DNA from 4 places in the Herbaspirillum sp. DW155 genome. Region 3 is predicted to be linked to each of the others. Evidence: predicted binding sites of a transcription regulator. Region 3 holds the regulator's gene; each other region holds the start of a gene.

Region 1 (4,210 bases), 180 kb from region 3:
GGCTGCTGCGCGCAGGCCATCGGGAATTTCCAGTGCCGGTGTGGTGATGGGCATCTGTTCGACCGCGTGATCCACGGCCGGGTGGATCACCATCAGCACGAAGATGCAGACCACCAGCGCGGCCACGGTTTCGAGCCAGATGCGGCCCTTCTCCGAACACTTGTTGATGATCGCGGTCAGGCGCATGTGCTCGCCGCGATCCAGTGCCAGCACCGCGCCCAGCATCGAGAGCCAAATGAAGAGAATCGAGGCCAGTTCATCGGACCACACCAGCGGATCATGCAAGGCGTAGCGATAGATCACACCGGTCAGCAGCACCACGGTTTCGGCCAGCACCAGGGCCGCCGCCACGGCACCGACCACGTGCATCACCATGCGGTTCAGGGTGACCAGCGCGCGCGCAGCCGGGTTCATGCGGGCCGGGGCGCGGTAAGTCATTACAGCTTCCATCGTCAGGCTCCAGCGAAATTGAAGTCAGGCGGGAGAGTCAGCTCTCCCGCGTACGGACCGCTCAGGCCAGCTTGCCGGTGTACTTCTCCAGCAGCGCCCAGGGCTCGTCCCCGAACTTCTTCTTCCACTCGGCATAGAAGCCGGCCGCACGCAGCTTGGCGCGGAAGGATTCGGCATCGGCATTGTTGAAGGCCAGACCCTTGCCTTTCATTTCATCGACCAGCGAATCGTTGAGCTTGCGCACGTCGGCGCGCTGGTTCATGCCGGCCTCATTGATGAGGCGCGCCATCAGCTCCTGCAGATCCTTGGGCAGGCGCTCGAAGGACTTCTTGTTGCCGAGGAACCAGAAGCCATCCCACATGTGGTTGGTGATGGAACAGTATTTCTGCACCTCGTAGAGCTTGGCGGTGGAGATGATGGCCATAGGGTTTTCCTGGCCCTCCACGATTCTGGTCTGCAGGGCCGAATAGACTTCGGCGAAATTGATCGAGGTCGGCGCCGCGTCGAAGGCCTTGAACATCGAGGTCCACAAGGGGCTGGGCGGCACGCGCAGCTTCATGCCCTTGAGGTCGTCGGCGGTCTTGATGGGCTTGGTGCTGTTGGTGATCTGGCGATAGCCGTTGTCCCAGATCTTTTCAAAGGCGAAGAGCGTGGATTTGGCTTCGATCTGCTTGCGCACGTGCGCACCCAGCTCGCCATCCATGGCCGGCCAGACCTGGCTGTAATCCTTGAAGGCGAAGCCGATGCCGGAAATCTGCGCCGACGGCACCAGGGTGCCCAGGATCAGCGGCGAGAGCGTGAAGAAATCAATCGCACCGGCCCGCACCTGCGAGAGCATGTCGGTGTCCGTGCCCAGCTGGTTGTTGGGATAGAGCTGCAGTTCGATGCGCCCCTTGGATTGTTCCGCGATGGCGGCGGCCATTTCCTTGGCGCGCGCATTCATCGGATGAGTGACCGGCAGGTTGTTGGCGTACTTGAAGGTGAACTCGGCCGCATGGGCTGAGCTTGATACCAGGCCGGTAGCAGCAGCGGCCGAGGCCACCGAGGCGGTCTTCAGAAAATGGCGGCGCGTGAACTTCCCAGTGGATTGTTCCATCTGTTTTGTCTCCTGTTTGTCTGCTTATAGTTGGTTTTGCTGAATCCGGCGCAAGCTGGGCTGCTGGATCGGGCGTGCAGCTCCCTGTGCCGGGTTGTCAACATGCCTTGTGCGTCGAGAGAGCAAGTTGGATGCCAGGCATCCCTGCGGCATGGCCGCCTTCCTCCTCCTCATCCGCACTGCGCCTGTATTCTCTGCGATAAGGGCGGCACAGTACAAGCACGCAATCACCGTCGCAGGCATTTATTTACAGGCGGTGCGGCTGCGACACCTGTCGCATTGACTGTCGCAGGGATCGACACCTGTGCACGCTGCCCGCAGGCAACATCGGCTGCTGCGGCACGGTGATTTACGTTAACGTAAAGTACGTGCTATCTTCATGCAGTCGGTGGCCACGCCCTGCCCTTTCCGCTTGTTTCCTGCATGCCGGGAAAGACGGGGAGCGCCCGCCGCACACATCAGCACGCATCGACATCAACAACAAAGCGAGACCCGGCGCGGCTTGGCGCCGGCCCTCTCAGGAGACGGGCAAGATGCAGGCCGATGCCCACGCAAGGAACCGGCGCGACTGGCTTCATGAGGTCGTCACACGGGCGCCTGCGCGTGGCACCGAATTTGCATATTGCCTTTGTGTGAAACGTAGCAACTGCGGCAGCGACCGCGCTACATCTACCGCGTCTTACAAGGACACAAGGACACACCATGACTGTTTCTGCATCCTCACCCTGCATCACCGGCTGGCACCATTCCCAATTCGGCAAGCTCGACGGCATCGATCCGGAAGTGCTGATCGGCCAGGTCGCCAAGGCCGCCATCGAACATGCCGGGCTGCAACCGGAAGACATCGATTCGATCCACTTCGGCACCTTCAATGCCGGCTTCCTGTATCAGGATTTTCCTTCCTCGCTGGTCATGAACACGCTGCCGCAGCTGCGCTTCAAACCGGCCACGCGGCTGGAGAATGCCTGCGCTACCGGATCGGCGGCGATCCACTCCGGCCTGCAGGCGATCAGGGCCGGGCAATCGAAACACGTGCTGGTGATCGGCTTCGAAAAGATGACCGAACTGGCCACCGCGCAAGTGGGCGAGGTGTTGCTCAAGGCCTGTTACGCCAAGGAAGAAGCGGGCATTCCGGGCGGCTTTGCAGGAGTCTTCGGCAAGATCGCGCAGAGCTACTTCGAACGCTTCGGCGACCAGTCCGATGCGCTGGCGATGATCGCAGCCAAGAATCACAAGAACGGCATGGCCAATCCCTATGCCCACATGCGCAAGGATTTCGGCTACGAGTTCTGCCGCAACGTCTCCGACAAGAATCCGTATGTGGCCGGTCCGCTCAAGCGTACCGACTGCTCGCTCATCTCGGACGGCGCAGCCGCAGTGGTCATCAGCGCGGCCGAGGTGGCCCGCTCCATGCCGCGTGCGGTGCAGTTCCGTGCGGCGGTGCAGGTCAATGATTTCCTGCCGCTGTCGCGCCGCGATCCGACCCGCTTCGAAGCCGCAGGGCTGGCCTGGAAGAAGGCGCTGGGCCAGGCCAGTCTGAGCCTGGATGAGCTGTCGCTGGTGGAAACCCACGACTGCTTCACCGTGGCCGAGCTGCTGGAATACGAAGCCATGGGCCTGGCCCCGCACGGCCAGGGCGCGCGCGTGATCGCCGAGGGCATCACTGCCAGGGACGGCAAGCTGCCGGTCAATCCTTCCGGCGGCCTCAAGTCCAAGGGCCATCCGGTCGGGGCCACGGGCGTGTCGATGCACGTGATGGCGGCCATGCAGGCCGCCCATGATGCGGGCGACATGCAGATCGCCAATGCGCGCTACGCGGGCGTATTCAACATGGGCGGCGCGGGCGTGGCCAACTATGTGAGCATTCTGGAGCGTGTGAACTAAAAGAGCGGGTTCAGCATGGGCGCGCCGTCCTGCCGTTGGCAGACGGCGCGCGACATGAAACGATGTGCAAAAAAACAGGAAACGGCAACGCGCCCGTTTCCATAAAAAATCGGGACGAGTGAGACATGTTGAGCAAAGTCATGAACCTGGGCCGCCTGCTGTCGGACGTGGCGCGCCGCTTTCCGGACGAGCCGGGGCTGATCCTGGCACAGGGCCAGGCCGATGGCAGCGACCGCATCATTTGCTGGCGCGAGATCAACACGCGCGTGGATGCCCTGGCCCATGCCCTCACCCAACGCGGCGTGCAGAAGGGCGACAAGATGCTGGTCCACTCGCGCAACAACCAGCAGATCTTCGAAAGTGCCTGGGCCGCCTTCAAGATGGGCGTGGTCTGGGTGCCCACCAATTTCCGCATCACCCCGCCCGAGGCCGCCTATCTCGGCCAGTCCAGCGGCGCCTGCGTGATGCTGTATGACCGTGGCTTCGCGCACTATGTCGATGCCGTCAAGGCCGCTTCGCCAGTCCTCGAACACGTGATCGCCCTGGCCGATGCACGCGCAGGAGAACTGGATTACGAAGCGCTGGTGGCGGCCGGCGATGGCCGGCCCTTCCGCGAAACCGAGGTCGATTACGACGATCCGCTGTGGTTCTTCTACACCTCCGGCACCACCGGCCACCCGAAGGCGGGCATGCTCTCGCATGGGCAGATGGCCTTCGTGGTGACCAATCACCTGGCCGACCTGATGCCGGGTCTCACACATCAATCGCGTTCGCTGGTGG
Region 2 (4,210 bases), 2.2 Mb from region 3:
CAGCCATGCCGCGAGCGTACAGAGCGATCGCCTTGGCGGAATCGTCGTTACCCGGGATCACGTAGGTGACGCCTTCGGGCGAGTGGTTGGTGTCGACCACGCCGATGACCGGAATGCCCAGCTTGGCGGCTTCGGTGATGGCGCCCTTGTGGTAGCCGACGTCGATGACGAAGATGGCGTCAGGAATGCCGCCCATGTCCTTGATGCCGCCGATGGCCTTCTGCAGCTTTTCCTGTTCACGGGTGAACAGCAGGGCTTCCTTCTTCGACAGCTTCTCGACCGAACCGTCTTCGATGGCAGCTTCCATGTCCTTCAGGCGCTTGATCGAGGTCTTGATGGTCTTGAAGTTGGTCAGCATGCCGCCCAGCCAGCGCTGGTCAACGTAGGGCACGCCGGCGCGTTGCGCTTCTGCAGCCAGGATTTCGCGGGCTTGACGCTTGGTGCCGACGAACAGGATGGTGCCGCGGTTGGCCGACAGCTGGCGCACGTACTTGACGGCTTCCTGGTACATGCCCAGGGTCTTTTCCAGGTTGACGATGTGAATCTTGTTGCGATGACCGAAAATGAAGGGGGCCATCTTGGGGTTCCAGAAGCGGGTTTGGTGACCGAAGTGGACACCGGCTTCCAGCATTTCGCGCATGGTAACGGACATGAATTTCTCCAGGGTTAGGTCTGGAATCCGCTCGGTCATCCGGCTCATGCAGCCGGACACCCTTTTAGCGAACGGATTCGCGTTTCAAAAGATTTTTACGACGGTTTTTACATCATTTATTGCCAAAGTTGCATGAAGAATCATTCCGCACACCGCATTCGACAACCAATCTGTGGTTTTCAGATCAGCCCGGCATTCTACTCGACCCTACACTTTTGTTCAAGTAGCACATAAAACCGGGTCGCACAGTCGACGCCAGGCCGCGCCCTGCTGCTCCGAGCGGGCAAAACAGAAACCACCCCCATCATCTATAATCCCGTCTTGACGATTTTCTAGCGAATTGCGATTTATCATGGGCAACATCACCATCAAGACCGCCGAAGACATCGAAGGCATGCGCGTGGCCGGCCGCCTGGCCGCCGAGGTGCTGGACTACATCACCCCCTTCGTGAAACCGGGCGTGACCACCGGCGAGATCGACCGCCTCTGCCACGAGTACATGACCAACGTGCAAGGCAGCATCCCGGCCCCGCTGAACTATTGCCCGCCGGGCTACACGCCCTACCCCAAGGCCATCTGCACGTCCCTGAACGATGTGATCTGCCACGGCATCCCGGGCGACAAGGTGATGAAGGACGGCGACGTGCTCAACATCGACGTCACCATCATCAAGAACGGCTACCACGGCGACACCAGCCGCATGTTCTTCCTGGGTGAGCCCTCCATCCTGGCCCGCCGCCTGACCGAGATCACCTATGAATGCATGTGGCTGGGCATCTCCAAGATCAAGCCCGGCGCACATCTGGGCGACATCGGCCACGTCATCCAGCAGCACGCCGAAAAAGCCGGCTACAGCGTGGTGCGCGAATTCTGCGGTCACGGCATCGGCAAGGTGTTCCACGAAGAACCGCAGGTGCTGCACTACGGCCGCCCCGGCACGCTGGAGAAACTGGAAGCCGGCATGATCTTCACGGTGGAACCAATGATCAACGCCGGCCGCCGCGAAATCCGCGAAATGGGCGACGGCTGGACCATCAAGACCAAGGACCGCAGCCTGTCGGCGCAGTGGGAACATACCGTACTGGTCACCGAAACCGGCTTCGAAGTGCTGACCGTCTCGCCCGGCATGCCGGCGCCGCCGGCCTTCATCCAGAACCAGGTCGCCACCCCGGCGTAATCCTGATGGCCGCAAATCTGTGCACGCCCCTTCATCTGCACAGTTTCCGGCATAAAACCTGCTTGGGGCGCGAAGCCGCATGGGGATGCGGCTTTGTTCATATGGGCGCTGCCCCGCCGCCCTGCCTGCTCTGATTGCCTACCACGATGCCCACACTCGCCATCACGCTCAAGAAACAGCTCAAGGCCGCGCGCCAGCAAGCCATCGAGGTGTTCCAGTCCAACCACAAGACCGAGCAGTTGCTGGCGCAATTGCGCCGCAACGTCGACGAAGCCCTGACGCGGGCCTGGGAAGAACTGGGCATGTCCGGCAATGCCGCCCTGGTGGCAGTGGGCGGCTATGGCCGTGGCGAACTGTTCCCGCATTCGGACGTGGACGTGCTGATCCTGCTGGACCAGGCCCCGGATGCGGCCAAGAAGGAAAAGCTGGAATCCCTGGTGCAACTGTTCTGGGACATCGGCCTGGAAATCGGCCACAGCATCCGCACCATCGACGAATGCCTGGACGAATCGGCCGCCGACATCACGGTGCAGACCAGCCTCCTGGAAGCGCGTCTGGTCACGGGCAGCCGCACCCTCTTCAAGCGGCTGCAGGAGCGCTATCAGGCCGCGCTGGACCCGCTGGCCTTCTTCCAGGCCAAGACCCTGGAAATGCGCCAGCGCCACATCAAATATGAAGACACGCCCTACAGTCTCGAACCCAACTGCAAGGAAAGCCCCGGCGGCCTGCGCGACCTGCAGGTGATCCTGTGGGTGGCCAAGGCGGCCGGGCTGGGCAACTCCTGGGCCGAACTGGCCGTGCACGGCATGCTGACCTCTACCGAGGCGCGCCAGCTGCGCCAGAAGGAACGCGCCTTCAAGGACATCCGCATCCGCCTGCACATCCTCACCGACCGCCGCGAAGACCGGCTGGTGTTCGACATCCAGACCCAGCTTGCCGAAACCTTCGGCTTCAAGACCACCGACACGCGCCGCGCCAGCGAATACCTGATGCAGCGCTACTACTGGGCCGCCAAGGCCGTGACCCAGTTGAACACCATCCTGCTGCAGAACATCGAAGCCCACCTCTTCCCGCAACAGGCGGTGCCACGCCCGCTCACCGAGCGCTTCAACGAAGTCAACGGCTTCGTCGACATCGCCCATGACAAGGTGTTTGAAGAAACGCCCTCGGCGATGTTCGAAGTCTTCCTGGTGCTGGCCGAGCATCCGGAACTCAAGGACATGTCCGCACGCACCCTGCGCGCGCTCTGGCATGCCCGCTTCAAGATCGACAATGCCTTCCGCGCCGATCCCGAGAATCACCGCCTGTTCATGCGGATCATCCAGAGCAAGCGCGGCATCCTCCACGCCCTGCGCGGGATGAATGCCACCAGCGTGTTGGGCCGCTATCTGCCGAACTTCCGCCAGATCGTCGGGCAGATGCAGCATGACCTGTTCCACGTCTACACGGTGGACCAGCACATCCTGATGGTGGTGCGTAACGTGCGTCGCTTCACCATGAGCGAACATGCGCATGAATATCCCTTCTGCAGCCAGCTCATGGCCAACTTCGGCCAGCCCTGGGTACTGTATGTGGCGGCGCTGTTCCACGACATCGCCAAGGGCCGCGGCGGCGATCACTCCAAGCTGGGCATGGCCGATGCACGCGCCTTCTGCGAGCAGCATGGCATCTCGGAAGAGAACACCGAACTCATCGTCTTCCTGGTCGAGCAGCACCTGGCCATGTCGCACGTGGCGCAAAAGCAGGACATGTCGGACCCCGACGTCATCACCGCCTTCGCCCAGCTGGTCAAGGATGAGCGCCACCTGACCGCGCTCTACCTGCTGACGGTGGCCGACATCCGCGGCACCAGCCCCAAGGTCTGGAACGCCTGGAAAGGCAAGCTGCTCGAAGATCTCTACCGCATGACCCTGCGCGTACTGGGCGGCGAAGCCCCCTCGGCCGACCGCGAACTGAAAAATACCCAGCAGGAAGCCATCAAGACCCTGCGCCTGTACGGCCTGCCGGCCGACGCCCACGAAGCGCTGTGGAAGCAGCTGGACGTGGCCTACTTCCTGCGCCACGATGCCTCCGACATCGCCTGGCAGACGCGCTGCTTCTACGACAAGGTGGAGACCGGCGTGCCGCTGGTACGCTGCCGTCTGGCACCGATTGGCGAAGGCGTTCAGGTGGCGGTCTACACGCCTGACCGCCCCGACCTGTTTGCGCGCATCTGCAGCTACTTCGATGAAAAAAGCTTCAGTATCTTCGACGCCAAGATCCACACCACCCGCAACAACTATGCGCTGGATGCCTTCCTCATCAATGCGCCGGTCTTCGCCAAGAACTACCGCGACATCATCAACCTGATCGAGCACGAACTGGGTGCCCTGCTGCAGTCC
Region 3 (4,210 bases):
CGACCAGTACGGTTATGAAAACGCAGTGCTGTACGCGGCTCCGGGTTCGCTGGCCAACTTCCGCCAGAAGCGCGACGGCGGTCCCAACCTGTGGATCGAAGGCCAGGCCGAGCGTATCGAATATTCGGAGCAGACCGAAGTTTCCAAGCTGTTCCAGCGCGCGCACATCCAGCGCATGGATGGTGATCGCATCACCGATGAAGTCAACGGCGAGTTCATTTCCTATGACAGCCGCGCCGAATTCTATTCGGTCAACAACACCGCCAGCGGCGAAAGCAAGCCCGGCGCAGGCCGCATCACGGCCGTGATCCAGCCCAAGAATCCACCGCCGGATGGCACCGCCACACCGGCCCAGCCGGCCGCCAAGACCACGCCGGCGCAGCCTGCGCCGCGTCGCCAGAGCGGAAAGGACCAGTAACGATGACCACCAGCTCGCTGGTCGTTCGCGGCCTGAAGAAAAGTTATGGCGCGCGCCAGGTGGTGCGCGACGTCTCGATGGAAGTGCGCAGCGGCGAAGTGGTCGGACTGCTCGGCCCCAACGGCGCCGGCAAGACCACCTCGTTCTACATGATCGTGGGTCTGGTGCCTTCCGATGGCGGCGAGATCGCGCTGGACGACACCGCCATTTCACGCATGCCCATCCACAAGCGCGCCACCATGGGCTTGTCCTATCTGCCGCAGGAAGCCTCGGTGTTCCGCAAGCTGACGGTGGAAGACAATATCCGCGCGGTGCTCGAACTGCGCCGAGAAGAAGGCAAGCCGCTCTCGCGTGATGAAGTCGAGGGCCGCCTCAACAATCTGCTGCATGAACTGCAGATCGAGAAGCTGCGCGAGAGTCAGGCTTTGTCGCTCTCCGGCGGCGAGCGCCGCCGCGTGGAAATCGCCCGCGCGCTGGCCACCGATCCGCGCTTCGTACTGCTCGATGAACCCTTTGCCGGTATCGACCCGATTGCCGTGATCGAGATCCAGCGCATCGTGCGCTTCCTGAAGGAACGTGGCATCGGCGTGCTCATCACCGACCACAACGTGCGCGAGACGCTGGGCATCTGCGACCGTGCCTACATCATCAACCAGGGTACGGTGCTGGCCAGCGGCAGTCCGGAAGAGATCATCGCCAACGAATCGGTGCGCCGCGTGTATCTGGGTGAACACTTCCGCATGTAAGCAGGCCAACCTACTGACGCAACGACAGGCAGTGCAACCAGCGGACCACGCCGCTTCCAGAAAGACAGATGAAACAGTCTCTCCAGTTACGTACCTCGCAGCACCTCGCATTGACGCCGCAACTGCAGCAGTCGATCAGACTGTTGCAACTGTCGACGCTGGAACTGCACCAGGAACTGGAACAGATCCTCTCGGACAATCCCTTGCTGGAGCGGCTCGACGATGCGCTCGACAATTCGGTGCGCCTGCTGGCCGATGGCGCGGTCTCCAGCTCGCCCTCCAGCGGCGTAGCCGACACCTCTGGCGAAGGCAATGCCGAGCCGGCACCGGCAGCCGCCGATGGCGATTCCAGTTTTGACTACCAGGACAACAATCCCGAGAACGGCGTCACCGGTGAGGCCGACTGGAGCTTCGATGATGTGGCCCGCAGCGGCAAGTCGCCTGACGACGACGACGCCCGCCCGCAACTCGAAGCCCACGAACTGACCCTGCGCGAGCACCTACTGGAACAGATCCGCGTGACCGCACGCACCCAGCGCGACCGCGCCCTGCTGGAGTTGCTCACCGATGCGCTCGACGAGAGCGGCTATCTCGAAGAGCCGCTGGAAGACATCCTCGCGCGCCTGCCCGAAGAACTGGGCATCGACATGGAAGAGCTGTCGATTTCCCTGAAGCTGCTGCAGAGCCTGGACCCGGCCGGCGTGGGTGCGCGCAGTGCCGGTGAGTGCCTGGCCCTGCAGATCCGTCGCCTGCCCAAGATCCCCTTCGTCACGCGCAAGCTGGCGCTGCGCATCGTGGAAGATTACCTGCCGCTGTTCGCGCAGCGCGACTTCAACAAGATCAAGAAAGCCCTCGATTGCGATGACGAAGACCTGCGCGAAGCCCAGGCCGTGATCCGCCAGTGCCGTCCGCATCCGGGCGCCGATTTCGCGCGCGATGCCTCGGACTATGTGGTGCCGGACGTGATTGTCAAACAAACAAAGAACGGCTGGCAGGTCATGCTCAACCATGAGGTCATGCCCAAGCTGCGTGTCAATGCGATGTATGCCAGCGCGCTGAAGCAGGCCAAGGGAGAAGGATCGCTGTCGTCGCAGCTGCAGGAAGCCAAGTGGCTCATCAAGAATATGCGCCAGCGTTTCGACACGATTTTGCGTGTCGCACAGGCTATTGTGGAACGTCAAAGAAACTTCTTTTCACATGGGGCAGTGGCCATGCGCCCCCTTGTGCTGCGTGAAATTGCTGATACACTGGGTCTACACGAGAGCACCATCTCTCGCGTGACAACTCAGAAATACATGCTCACGCCGCACGGCATGTTTGAGTTGAAGTACTTCTTCGGTAGCCACGTCGCGACTGAAACCGGGGGCGAAGCCTCCTCCACCGCGATACGGGCGCTGATCAAACAGTTGATAGGAGCCGAGAACCCGCAGACCCCATTATCCGATAGCAAGATTGCGGATATGCTGGCAGAACAAGGCATGGTGGTCGCGCGACGCACAGTCGCCAAATACCGCGAAGTGTTGAAGATTCCGCCGGTCAATCTCCGCAAGTCCCTCTGAGTTTTTCCTCAGTTTTTCTGCAGTACCGTTGCTGTGTTCCGGCAAGCATCCCGCTGATGCCCATGCCATCCGACACGAAGACCGTGCCCGTGGTACAGCTGCAGCAAGGATCGATTGCACGAACCTCCAGTGACTTCACGATAGGAGTCTTGTATGAATCTGACCATCAGTGGACACCACCTCGAACTGACCCCCGCCATCCGGAAATACGTGCAAAGCAAGCTCACACGTATCAAGCGCCATTTCGACAACGTGATCGACGTCAGCGTGATCCTGAGCGTAGATAAACTCACAGAAAAGGAAAAGCGCCAAAAAGCGGAAATCAACGTCCACATCAAGGGGAAGGATTTACATGCAGAAAGCATTGCACACGACCTCTATGCTGCCATTGACACGCTGATCGACAAGCTCGATCGTCAGGTCATCAAGCACAAGGACAAGTTGCAGGAACATCACTCCATGGCCAAGCGCCTGCCGGATGAAGCGCCGGCTGATGCGGTGGCCGGAGCGGCATAAGCCAAGGACAACGTCGGCAAGCTGACTCGCAGCCCGCAGGCTGCTGAGAACGCCAGCCGAATCTCATGAGGAAGGGGCGCGCAAGCGCCCTTTTTCATTGGCCGCGCAGTCGGGCGGCAAGCCCTGTGGAAAAGATATAAAAGATAATCACCGGCAACTTTCCACAGCCATGACTCTCTGCAGCGAGCTGCCGATCCGCTGCTCCGCTTGAAGGCTGCGGCTGGCGTCCTCATATTAGGCTTCAGAGTCTGCATATCATATAAATTATTTCCCGGATGCAATTTCCACCACATTGCGCAGACTGCCGGCGCGCAGTCGTTTTCAACGCGGCTGCCGGCTTTTCCCTATAATGTCGGCAATCCCATTTTTAAAGGCATAGCCATGAGCGACGTCCAATCCTGGATCAAAGAAACCGTGACCCAAAACCCTGTGGTGCTGTTCATGAAGGGCACTGCGCAATTCCCGCAATGCGGCTTTTCCGGCAAGGCCATCCAGTTGCTCAAAGCCAGCGGCGCCGAAAACATCGTCACCGTCAACGTGCTGGAAAGCCCGGACGTGCGCCAGGGCATCAAGGAATACTCGAACTGGCCGACCATTCCCCAGCTGTACGTGAAGGGCGAATTCATCGGCGGCTCCGACATCATGAGCGAGATGTACGCTTCGGGCGAACTGCAGACCCTGATCAAGGGCTGATTCCTTCCTGATCCGCATTCGTTCGTGAGTACTTCCTCCGGCCAGCCCCGCCAGCGCCTGATCGTCGCCATCACCGGCGCGACCGGTGCCATTTATGGCGTGCGGCTGCTGGAGCATCTGCGCAAACATGGTCAGGTGGAAACGCACCTGATGGTCTCCGAAGCCGGCGTGCTCAATCTCCACCAGGAGCTGGACATGCGGCGCAAGGATGTCGAAGCCCTGGCCGACGTGGTACACAACGTGCGTGACGTGGGTGCCTGCATCGCCAGCGGTTCCTT
Region 4 (4,210 bases), 2.5 Mb from region 3:
GGCGACATGCCGCTGGCCCTGCAAGGCCGTCTGCTGCGGGTCTTGCAGGAACGCGCCGTAACGCCGCTGGGCAGCCAGCGCGTCATCCCGGTGGACTTTGCGCTGGTCTGCGCGACCAACCAGCCACTGCGCGACATGGCCGCGCGCCATACCTTCCGCGAAGACCTGTACTACCGCATCAACGGCTTGCAGGTAAAGCTGCCCGCCTTGCGCGAGCGCAGCGACCTGAGTGCATTGATCGACCGCATCCTGGAACAGGAAGGCGGCCCCGATGCGCCGCGTTTTGATGCCCAGGCCCTGGCATTGCTGCAATCCAGCCGCTGGCCGGGCAATCTGCGGCAACTGTCCAACCTGATCCGCACGGCGCTGGCCATGGCCGAGGGTGAGGCCTGGATTGGGGTGGAACACCTGCCAGATGACTTTCTGGAAGAGGCAGCGCCGGTGCAGGCGGCTTGCGCGCTGCCTGCCCAAACGGCATATGAAGAAAAACGCGAAAAATCGCTGACCATGCACGACAGCGAATGGGCCGCCATCGAGCGCGCCCTGCGCAGCCATGACGGCAACGTCAGTGCCGCCGCCAAGGCGCTGGGGGTGTCGCGCAATACGCTCTATCGGCGCTTCAAGTCACGCGGGCACTGAGCGGCGCGAGAGCGTCATATTCCTCATCGGTGAACAACCTTGAGCGCGTCAGGAAGCGCTTGCCGCTGCCGTTCTCCAGCGAGAACATGCCGCCGTTGCCATTGACCACATCGATGATCAGTTGCGTGTGTTTCCAGTAGTCGAACTGGTCAGCGCCGATGTAGAACGGCACGCCATCGATCTGGCCAAGATGCACATCGGTATCGCCCAGCGTGAAGTCGCCGGCCGGATAGCACATCGGCGCACTGCCATCGCAGCAGCCACCGGACTGGAAGAAGATCAGCTCGCCATGCCGCGCCTTCAACTGGCGCAGCAACTCCACCGTGGCCTCGGTGGCCGTCACCCTGGGCAATGCATTCATCGCCGCTCTCCTGTTGGATCTGCAAAAAAAAACGGCGCCGGCCGCGGGGGAAGCGGACCGGCGCCGAAGCTGCCTTGCTGCAAGGAGTCAGACAAGGATCACGCGATCAGAAGAAGCCCAGCGCCTTGGGGCTGTAGCTGACCAGGAGGTTCTTGGTCTGCTGGTAGTGGTCCAGCATCATCTTGTGGTTCTCGCGGCCGATGCCGGATTGCTTGTAGCCGCCGAAGGCCGCATGCGCCGGATACAGGTGATAGCAGTTGGTCCACACGCGACCGGCCTGGATTTCGCGCCCCATGCGGAAGGCACGGGTGCCATCGCGGGTCCACAGGCCAGCGCCCAGGCCGTACAGGGTGTCATTGGCGATGGCCAGGGCTTCTTCCTCATCCTTGAAGGTGGTCACCGACACCACGGGGCCGAAGATTTCTTCCTGGAAGATGCGCATCTTGTTGTTGCCCTGGAAGACCGTCGGCTTGACGTAGTAGCCCGAGGCCAGGTCGCCGCCCAGTTCTTCCCGTCCGCCGCCGGCCAGCACCTTGGCGCCTTCCTGCTTGCCGATGTCGATGTAGGAGAGGATCTTTTCCAGCTGTTCCTGCGAGGCCTGCGCGCCGATCATGGTGCTCTTGTCCAGCGGATTGCCCTGCTTGATGGCGGCCACGCGCTTCAAGGCACGTTCGATGAAGCGCTCGTAGACCGATTCCTGCACCAGCACGCGCGAGGGGCAGGTGCAGACCTCGCCCTGGTTCAGCGCGAACATGGCGAAGCCTTCGAGCGCCTTGTCGAAGAATTCGTCATCCTTGTCCAGCACATCGGCAAAGAAGATGTTGGGCGACTTGCCGCCCAGCTCCAGGGTCACCGGGATCAGGTTCTGCGAAGCGTATTGCATGATCAGGCGGCCGGTGGTGGTCTCGCCGGTGAAGGCGATCTTGGCGATGCGCTTGTTGGAGGCCAGCGGCTTGCCGGCTTCTACGCCGAAGCCCTGCACGATATTGACCACGCCGGGCGGGATCAGGTCGGCGATCAGTTCGATCAGGACCATGATGGAGGCGGGCGTCTGTTCAGCAGGCTTCAACACCACGCAGTTGCCGGCCGCCAGCGCCGGGGCCAGCTTCCACACCGCCATCAGGATGGGGAAGTTCCAGGGGATGATCTGGCCGACCACGCCCAGCGGCTCATGGAAGTGGTAGGCGTAGGTGTCGCTGTCGATGGGGCAGATGCTGCCTTCCTGGGTGCGCACGGCAGCGGCGAAATAGCGGAAGTGGTCGATGGCCAGCGGAATGTCGGCGGCCATGGTTTCGCGGATGGGCTTGCCGTTGTCCAGGGTTTCGGCGGTGGCCAGCAGCTCCAGGTTGGCTTCCATGCGGTCGGCGATCTTGAGCAGCACATTGGCGCGCTCGGCCGGGGAAGTCTTGCCCCAGCTCTTCTTGGCGGCGTGCGCGGCATCCAGCGCCAGTTCCACGTCTTCGGCGCTGGAACGGGCCACTTCACAGAAGGCGCGTCCGATCACCGGGCTGATGTTCTCGAAGTATTCCCCCTTGACCGGCGGCACGAATTTGCCACCGATGAAGTTGTCGTAACGTTGCTTGAAGGGATCGCGTACGCCGAGTTTGCTGATGTCTGCCAGGTTCATGTCGTCTCCGTTGGTTATGGTTGAAATCCCGCCGCGATCCGGGCCGCAGCGGGCGTTCATCCCTCCAGATGGCAAATCGCATGCCAGCCGCCAAAGGCCCGCCTGGCGCGGCGCTTCGGGCCATTGCCTTGTCACGCTGTGTCAGTCTGGCGCAGCGTGGGACAGTGCCGGGCAACACGCTGCAACACCTCGGCGGCCGACCGGGGACGTAAAAAAACCGGCCAGCGGCCGGTTTTTGATGCTGCACTCAGCAGGTCTGGATCAGACGGCATCCGGCCCGGTTTCGCCGGTACGGATACGGATCACCTGTTCCACTTCCTGCACGAAGATCTTGCCGTCGCCGATCTTGCCGGTGCGGGCGGCCTTGATGATGGCATCCACGGCCTGCTCGACCACATTGTCATCCACCACGACCTCGATCTTGACCTTGGGCAGGAAATCGACCACGTATTCGGCACCGCGATAGAGTTCGGTGTGGCCCTTCTGGCGACCGAAGCCTTTCACTTCGGTGACCGTCAGGCCCGTGACGCCGACTTCGGCGAGGGATTCACGCACCTCGTCCAGCTTGAACGGTTTGATGATGGCGGTCACTTGTTTCATGGCAATTCCTCTCTTGGTATGTCGTAAAGAAACGATCTGTTGATCTGTTGAATAGCGGGTAAGGATTGTTGTTTTTTTACTGGCAGGGCCGTGGCACCCTGCCCACTTGCACATTGTCAATCAGGCTCGGACAGCTTTCAACCTTATTGGACAGGCTGGACCATAAAAAGCCGCTTTCAGCCCTCCAGATCGGGAATACGCTCCAGATCCCTGAGCCAGACGGTGGCCTCGCCATCACTGGGCGCACGCCAATCCCCGCGCGGCGAGAGCGAGCCGCCGGTACCGACCTTGGGGGCATTGGGCACGCAGGAGCGCTTGAACTGGCTGGTCTTGAAGAAGCGATAGACGAAGATGCCCAGGTTTTTCTTGATCTGCGGCAAGCTGTACTGGTTGCGCGGGCCGTGCAATCCCTCGGGCCAGTGGCCGAGCGTACGGTCCTGCCAGGCGCTGTGCGCCAGGAAGGCCACCTTCGCCGGCGCGAAGCCATAGCGCAGGATGTAGTAGAGATTGAAATCCTGCAGCTCGTAGGGGCCGATGAAGTCCTGCGTGCGCTGGCCCGGCTCGCCGTCCGAGGCGCCCGGCACCAGTTCCGGGCTGATCTCGGTTTCCAGGATGTGGATCAGCACTTCCGGCTGCTTCAGTTCCAGCGAACCCGATTCGGCCACCCAGCGCACCAGGTGGGTAATCAAAGTCTTGGGCACGCTGGCATTGACGTTGTAGTGCGACATGTGATCGCCCACGCCATAGGTGCACCAGCCCAGCGCCAGTTCGGACAGGTCGCCCGTGCCGATGACGATGGCGCCATGATGGTTGGCCAGGCGGAACAGGTGATTGGTGCGCTCGCCGGCCTGCACGTTTTCGAAGGTGATGTCATAGACCGGCTCGCCGCGCGAATACGGGTGGCCGAGGTCTTTCAACATCTGTTCGCAGCTGGGACGGATATCGATTTCCTGCGCCGCGCAGCCGACCTGTGCCATCAGCTG

Evidence for each region. Region 3 encodes sigma-54, which starts transcription at its own class of promoters, with help from an activator protein. Its sites were predicted from a motif close to TGGCANGNAANCTGCTTT; they were not measured.
Region 1: the regulator sigma-54 is predicted to act here: its motif matches at 2,151-2,168, upstream of AACH55_RS19685 (acetyl-CoA acetyltransferase).
Region 2: the regulator sigma-54 is predicted to act here: its motif matches at 1,877-1,894, upstream of AACH55_RS10670 ([protein-PII] uridylyltransferase).
Region 4: the regulator sigma-54 is predicted to act here: its motif matches at 2,696-2,713, upstream of adh (aldehyde dehydrogenase).

What each region holds. Positions count from the first base shown of each region.
Region 1 is NZ_AP029028.1:4,342,079-4,346,288, forward strand. It holds gene AACH55_RS19675 (TRAP transporter large permease subunit) at 1-438, opposite strand, end outside; gene AACH55_RS19680 (TRAP transporter substrate-binding protein) at 512-1,546, opposite strand; gene AACH55_RS19685 (acetyl-CoA acetyltransferase) at 2,249-3,430, shown strand; gene AACH55_RS19690 (acyl-CoA synthetase) at 3,556-4,210, shown strand, end outside.
Region 2 is NZ_AP029028.1:2,315,828-2,320,037, reverse strand. It holds gene rpsB (30S ribosomal protein S2) at 1-652, opposite strand, end outside; gene map (type I methionyl aminopeptidase) at 1,005-1,829, shown strand; gene AACH55_RS10670 ([protein-PII] uridylyltransferase) at 1,976-4,210, shown strand, end outside.
Region 3 is NZ_AP029028.1:4,523,319-4,527,528, forward strand. It holds gene lptA (lipopolysaccharide transport periplasmic protein LptA) at 1-418, shown strand, start outside; gene lptB (LPS export ABC transporter ATP-binding protein) at 421-1,164, shown strand; gene AACH55_RS20470 (RNA polymerase factor sigma-54) at 1,233-2,723, shown strand; gene raiA (ribosome-associated translation inhibitor RaiA) at 2,877-3,239, shown strand; gene grxD (Grx4 family monothiol glutaredoxin) at 3,621-3,932, shown strand; gene AACH55_RS20485 (UbiX family flavin prenyltransferase) at 3,957-4,210, shown strand, end outside.
Region 4 is NZ_AP029028.1:1,975,243-1,979,452, reverse strand. It holds gene AACH55_RS08925 (sigma-54-dependent Fis family transcriptional regulator) at 1-639, shown strand, start outside; gene AACH55_RS08920 (DUF779 domain-containing protein) at 620-1,000, opposite strand; gene adh (aldehyde dehydrogenase) at 1,107-2,627, opposite strand; gene AACH55_RS08910 (P-II family nitrogen regulator) at 2,889-3,227, opposite strand; gene AACH55_RS08905 (NAD(+) synthase) at 3,404-4,210, opposite strand, start outside.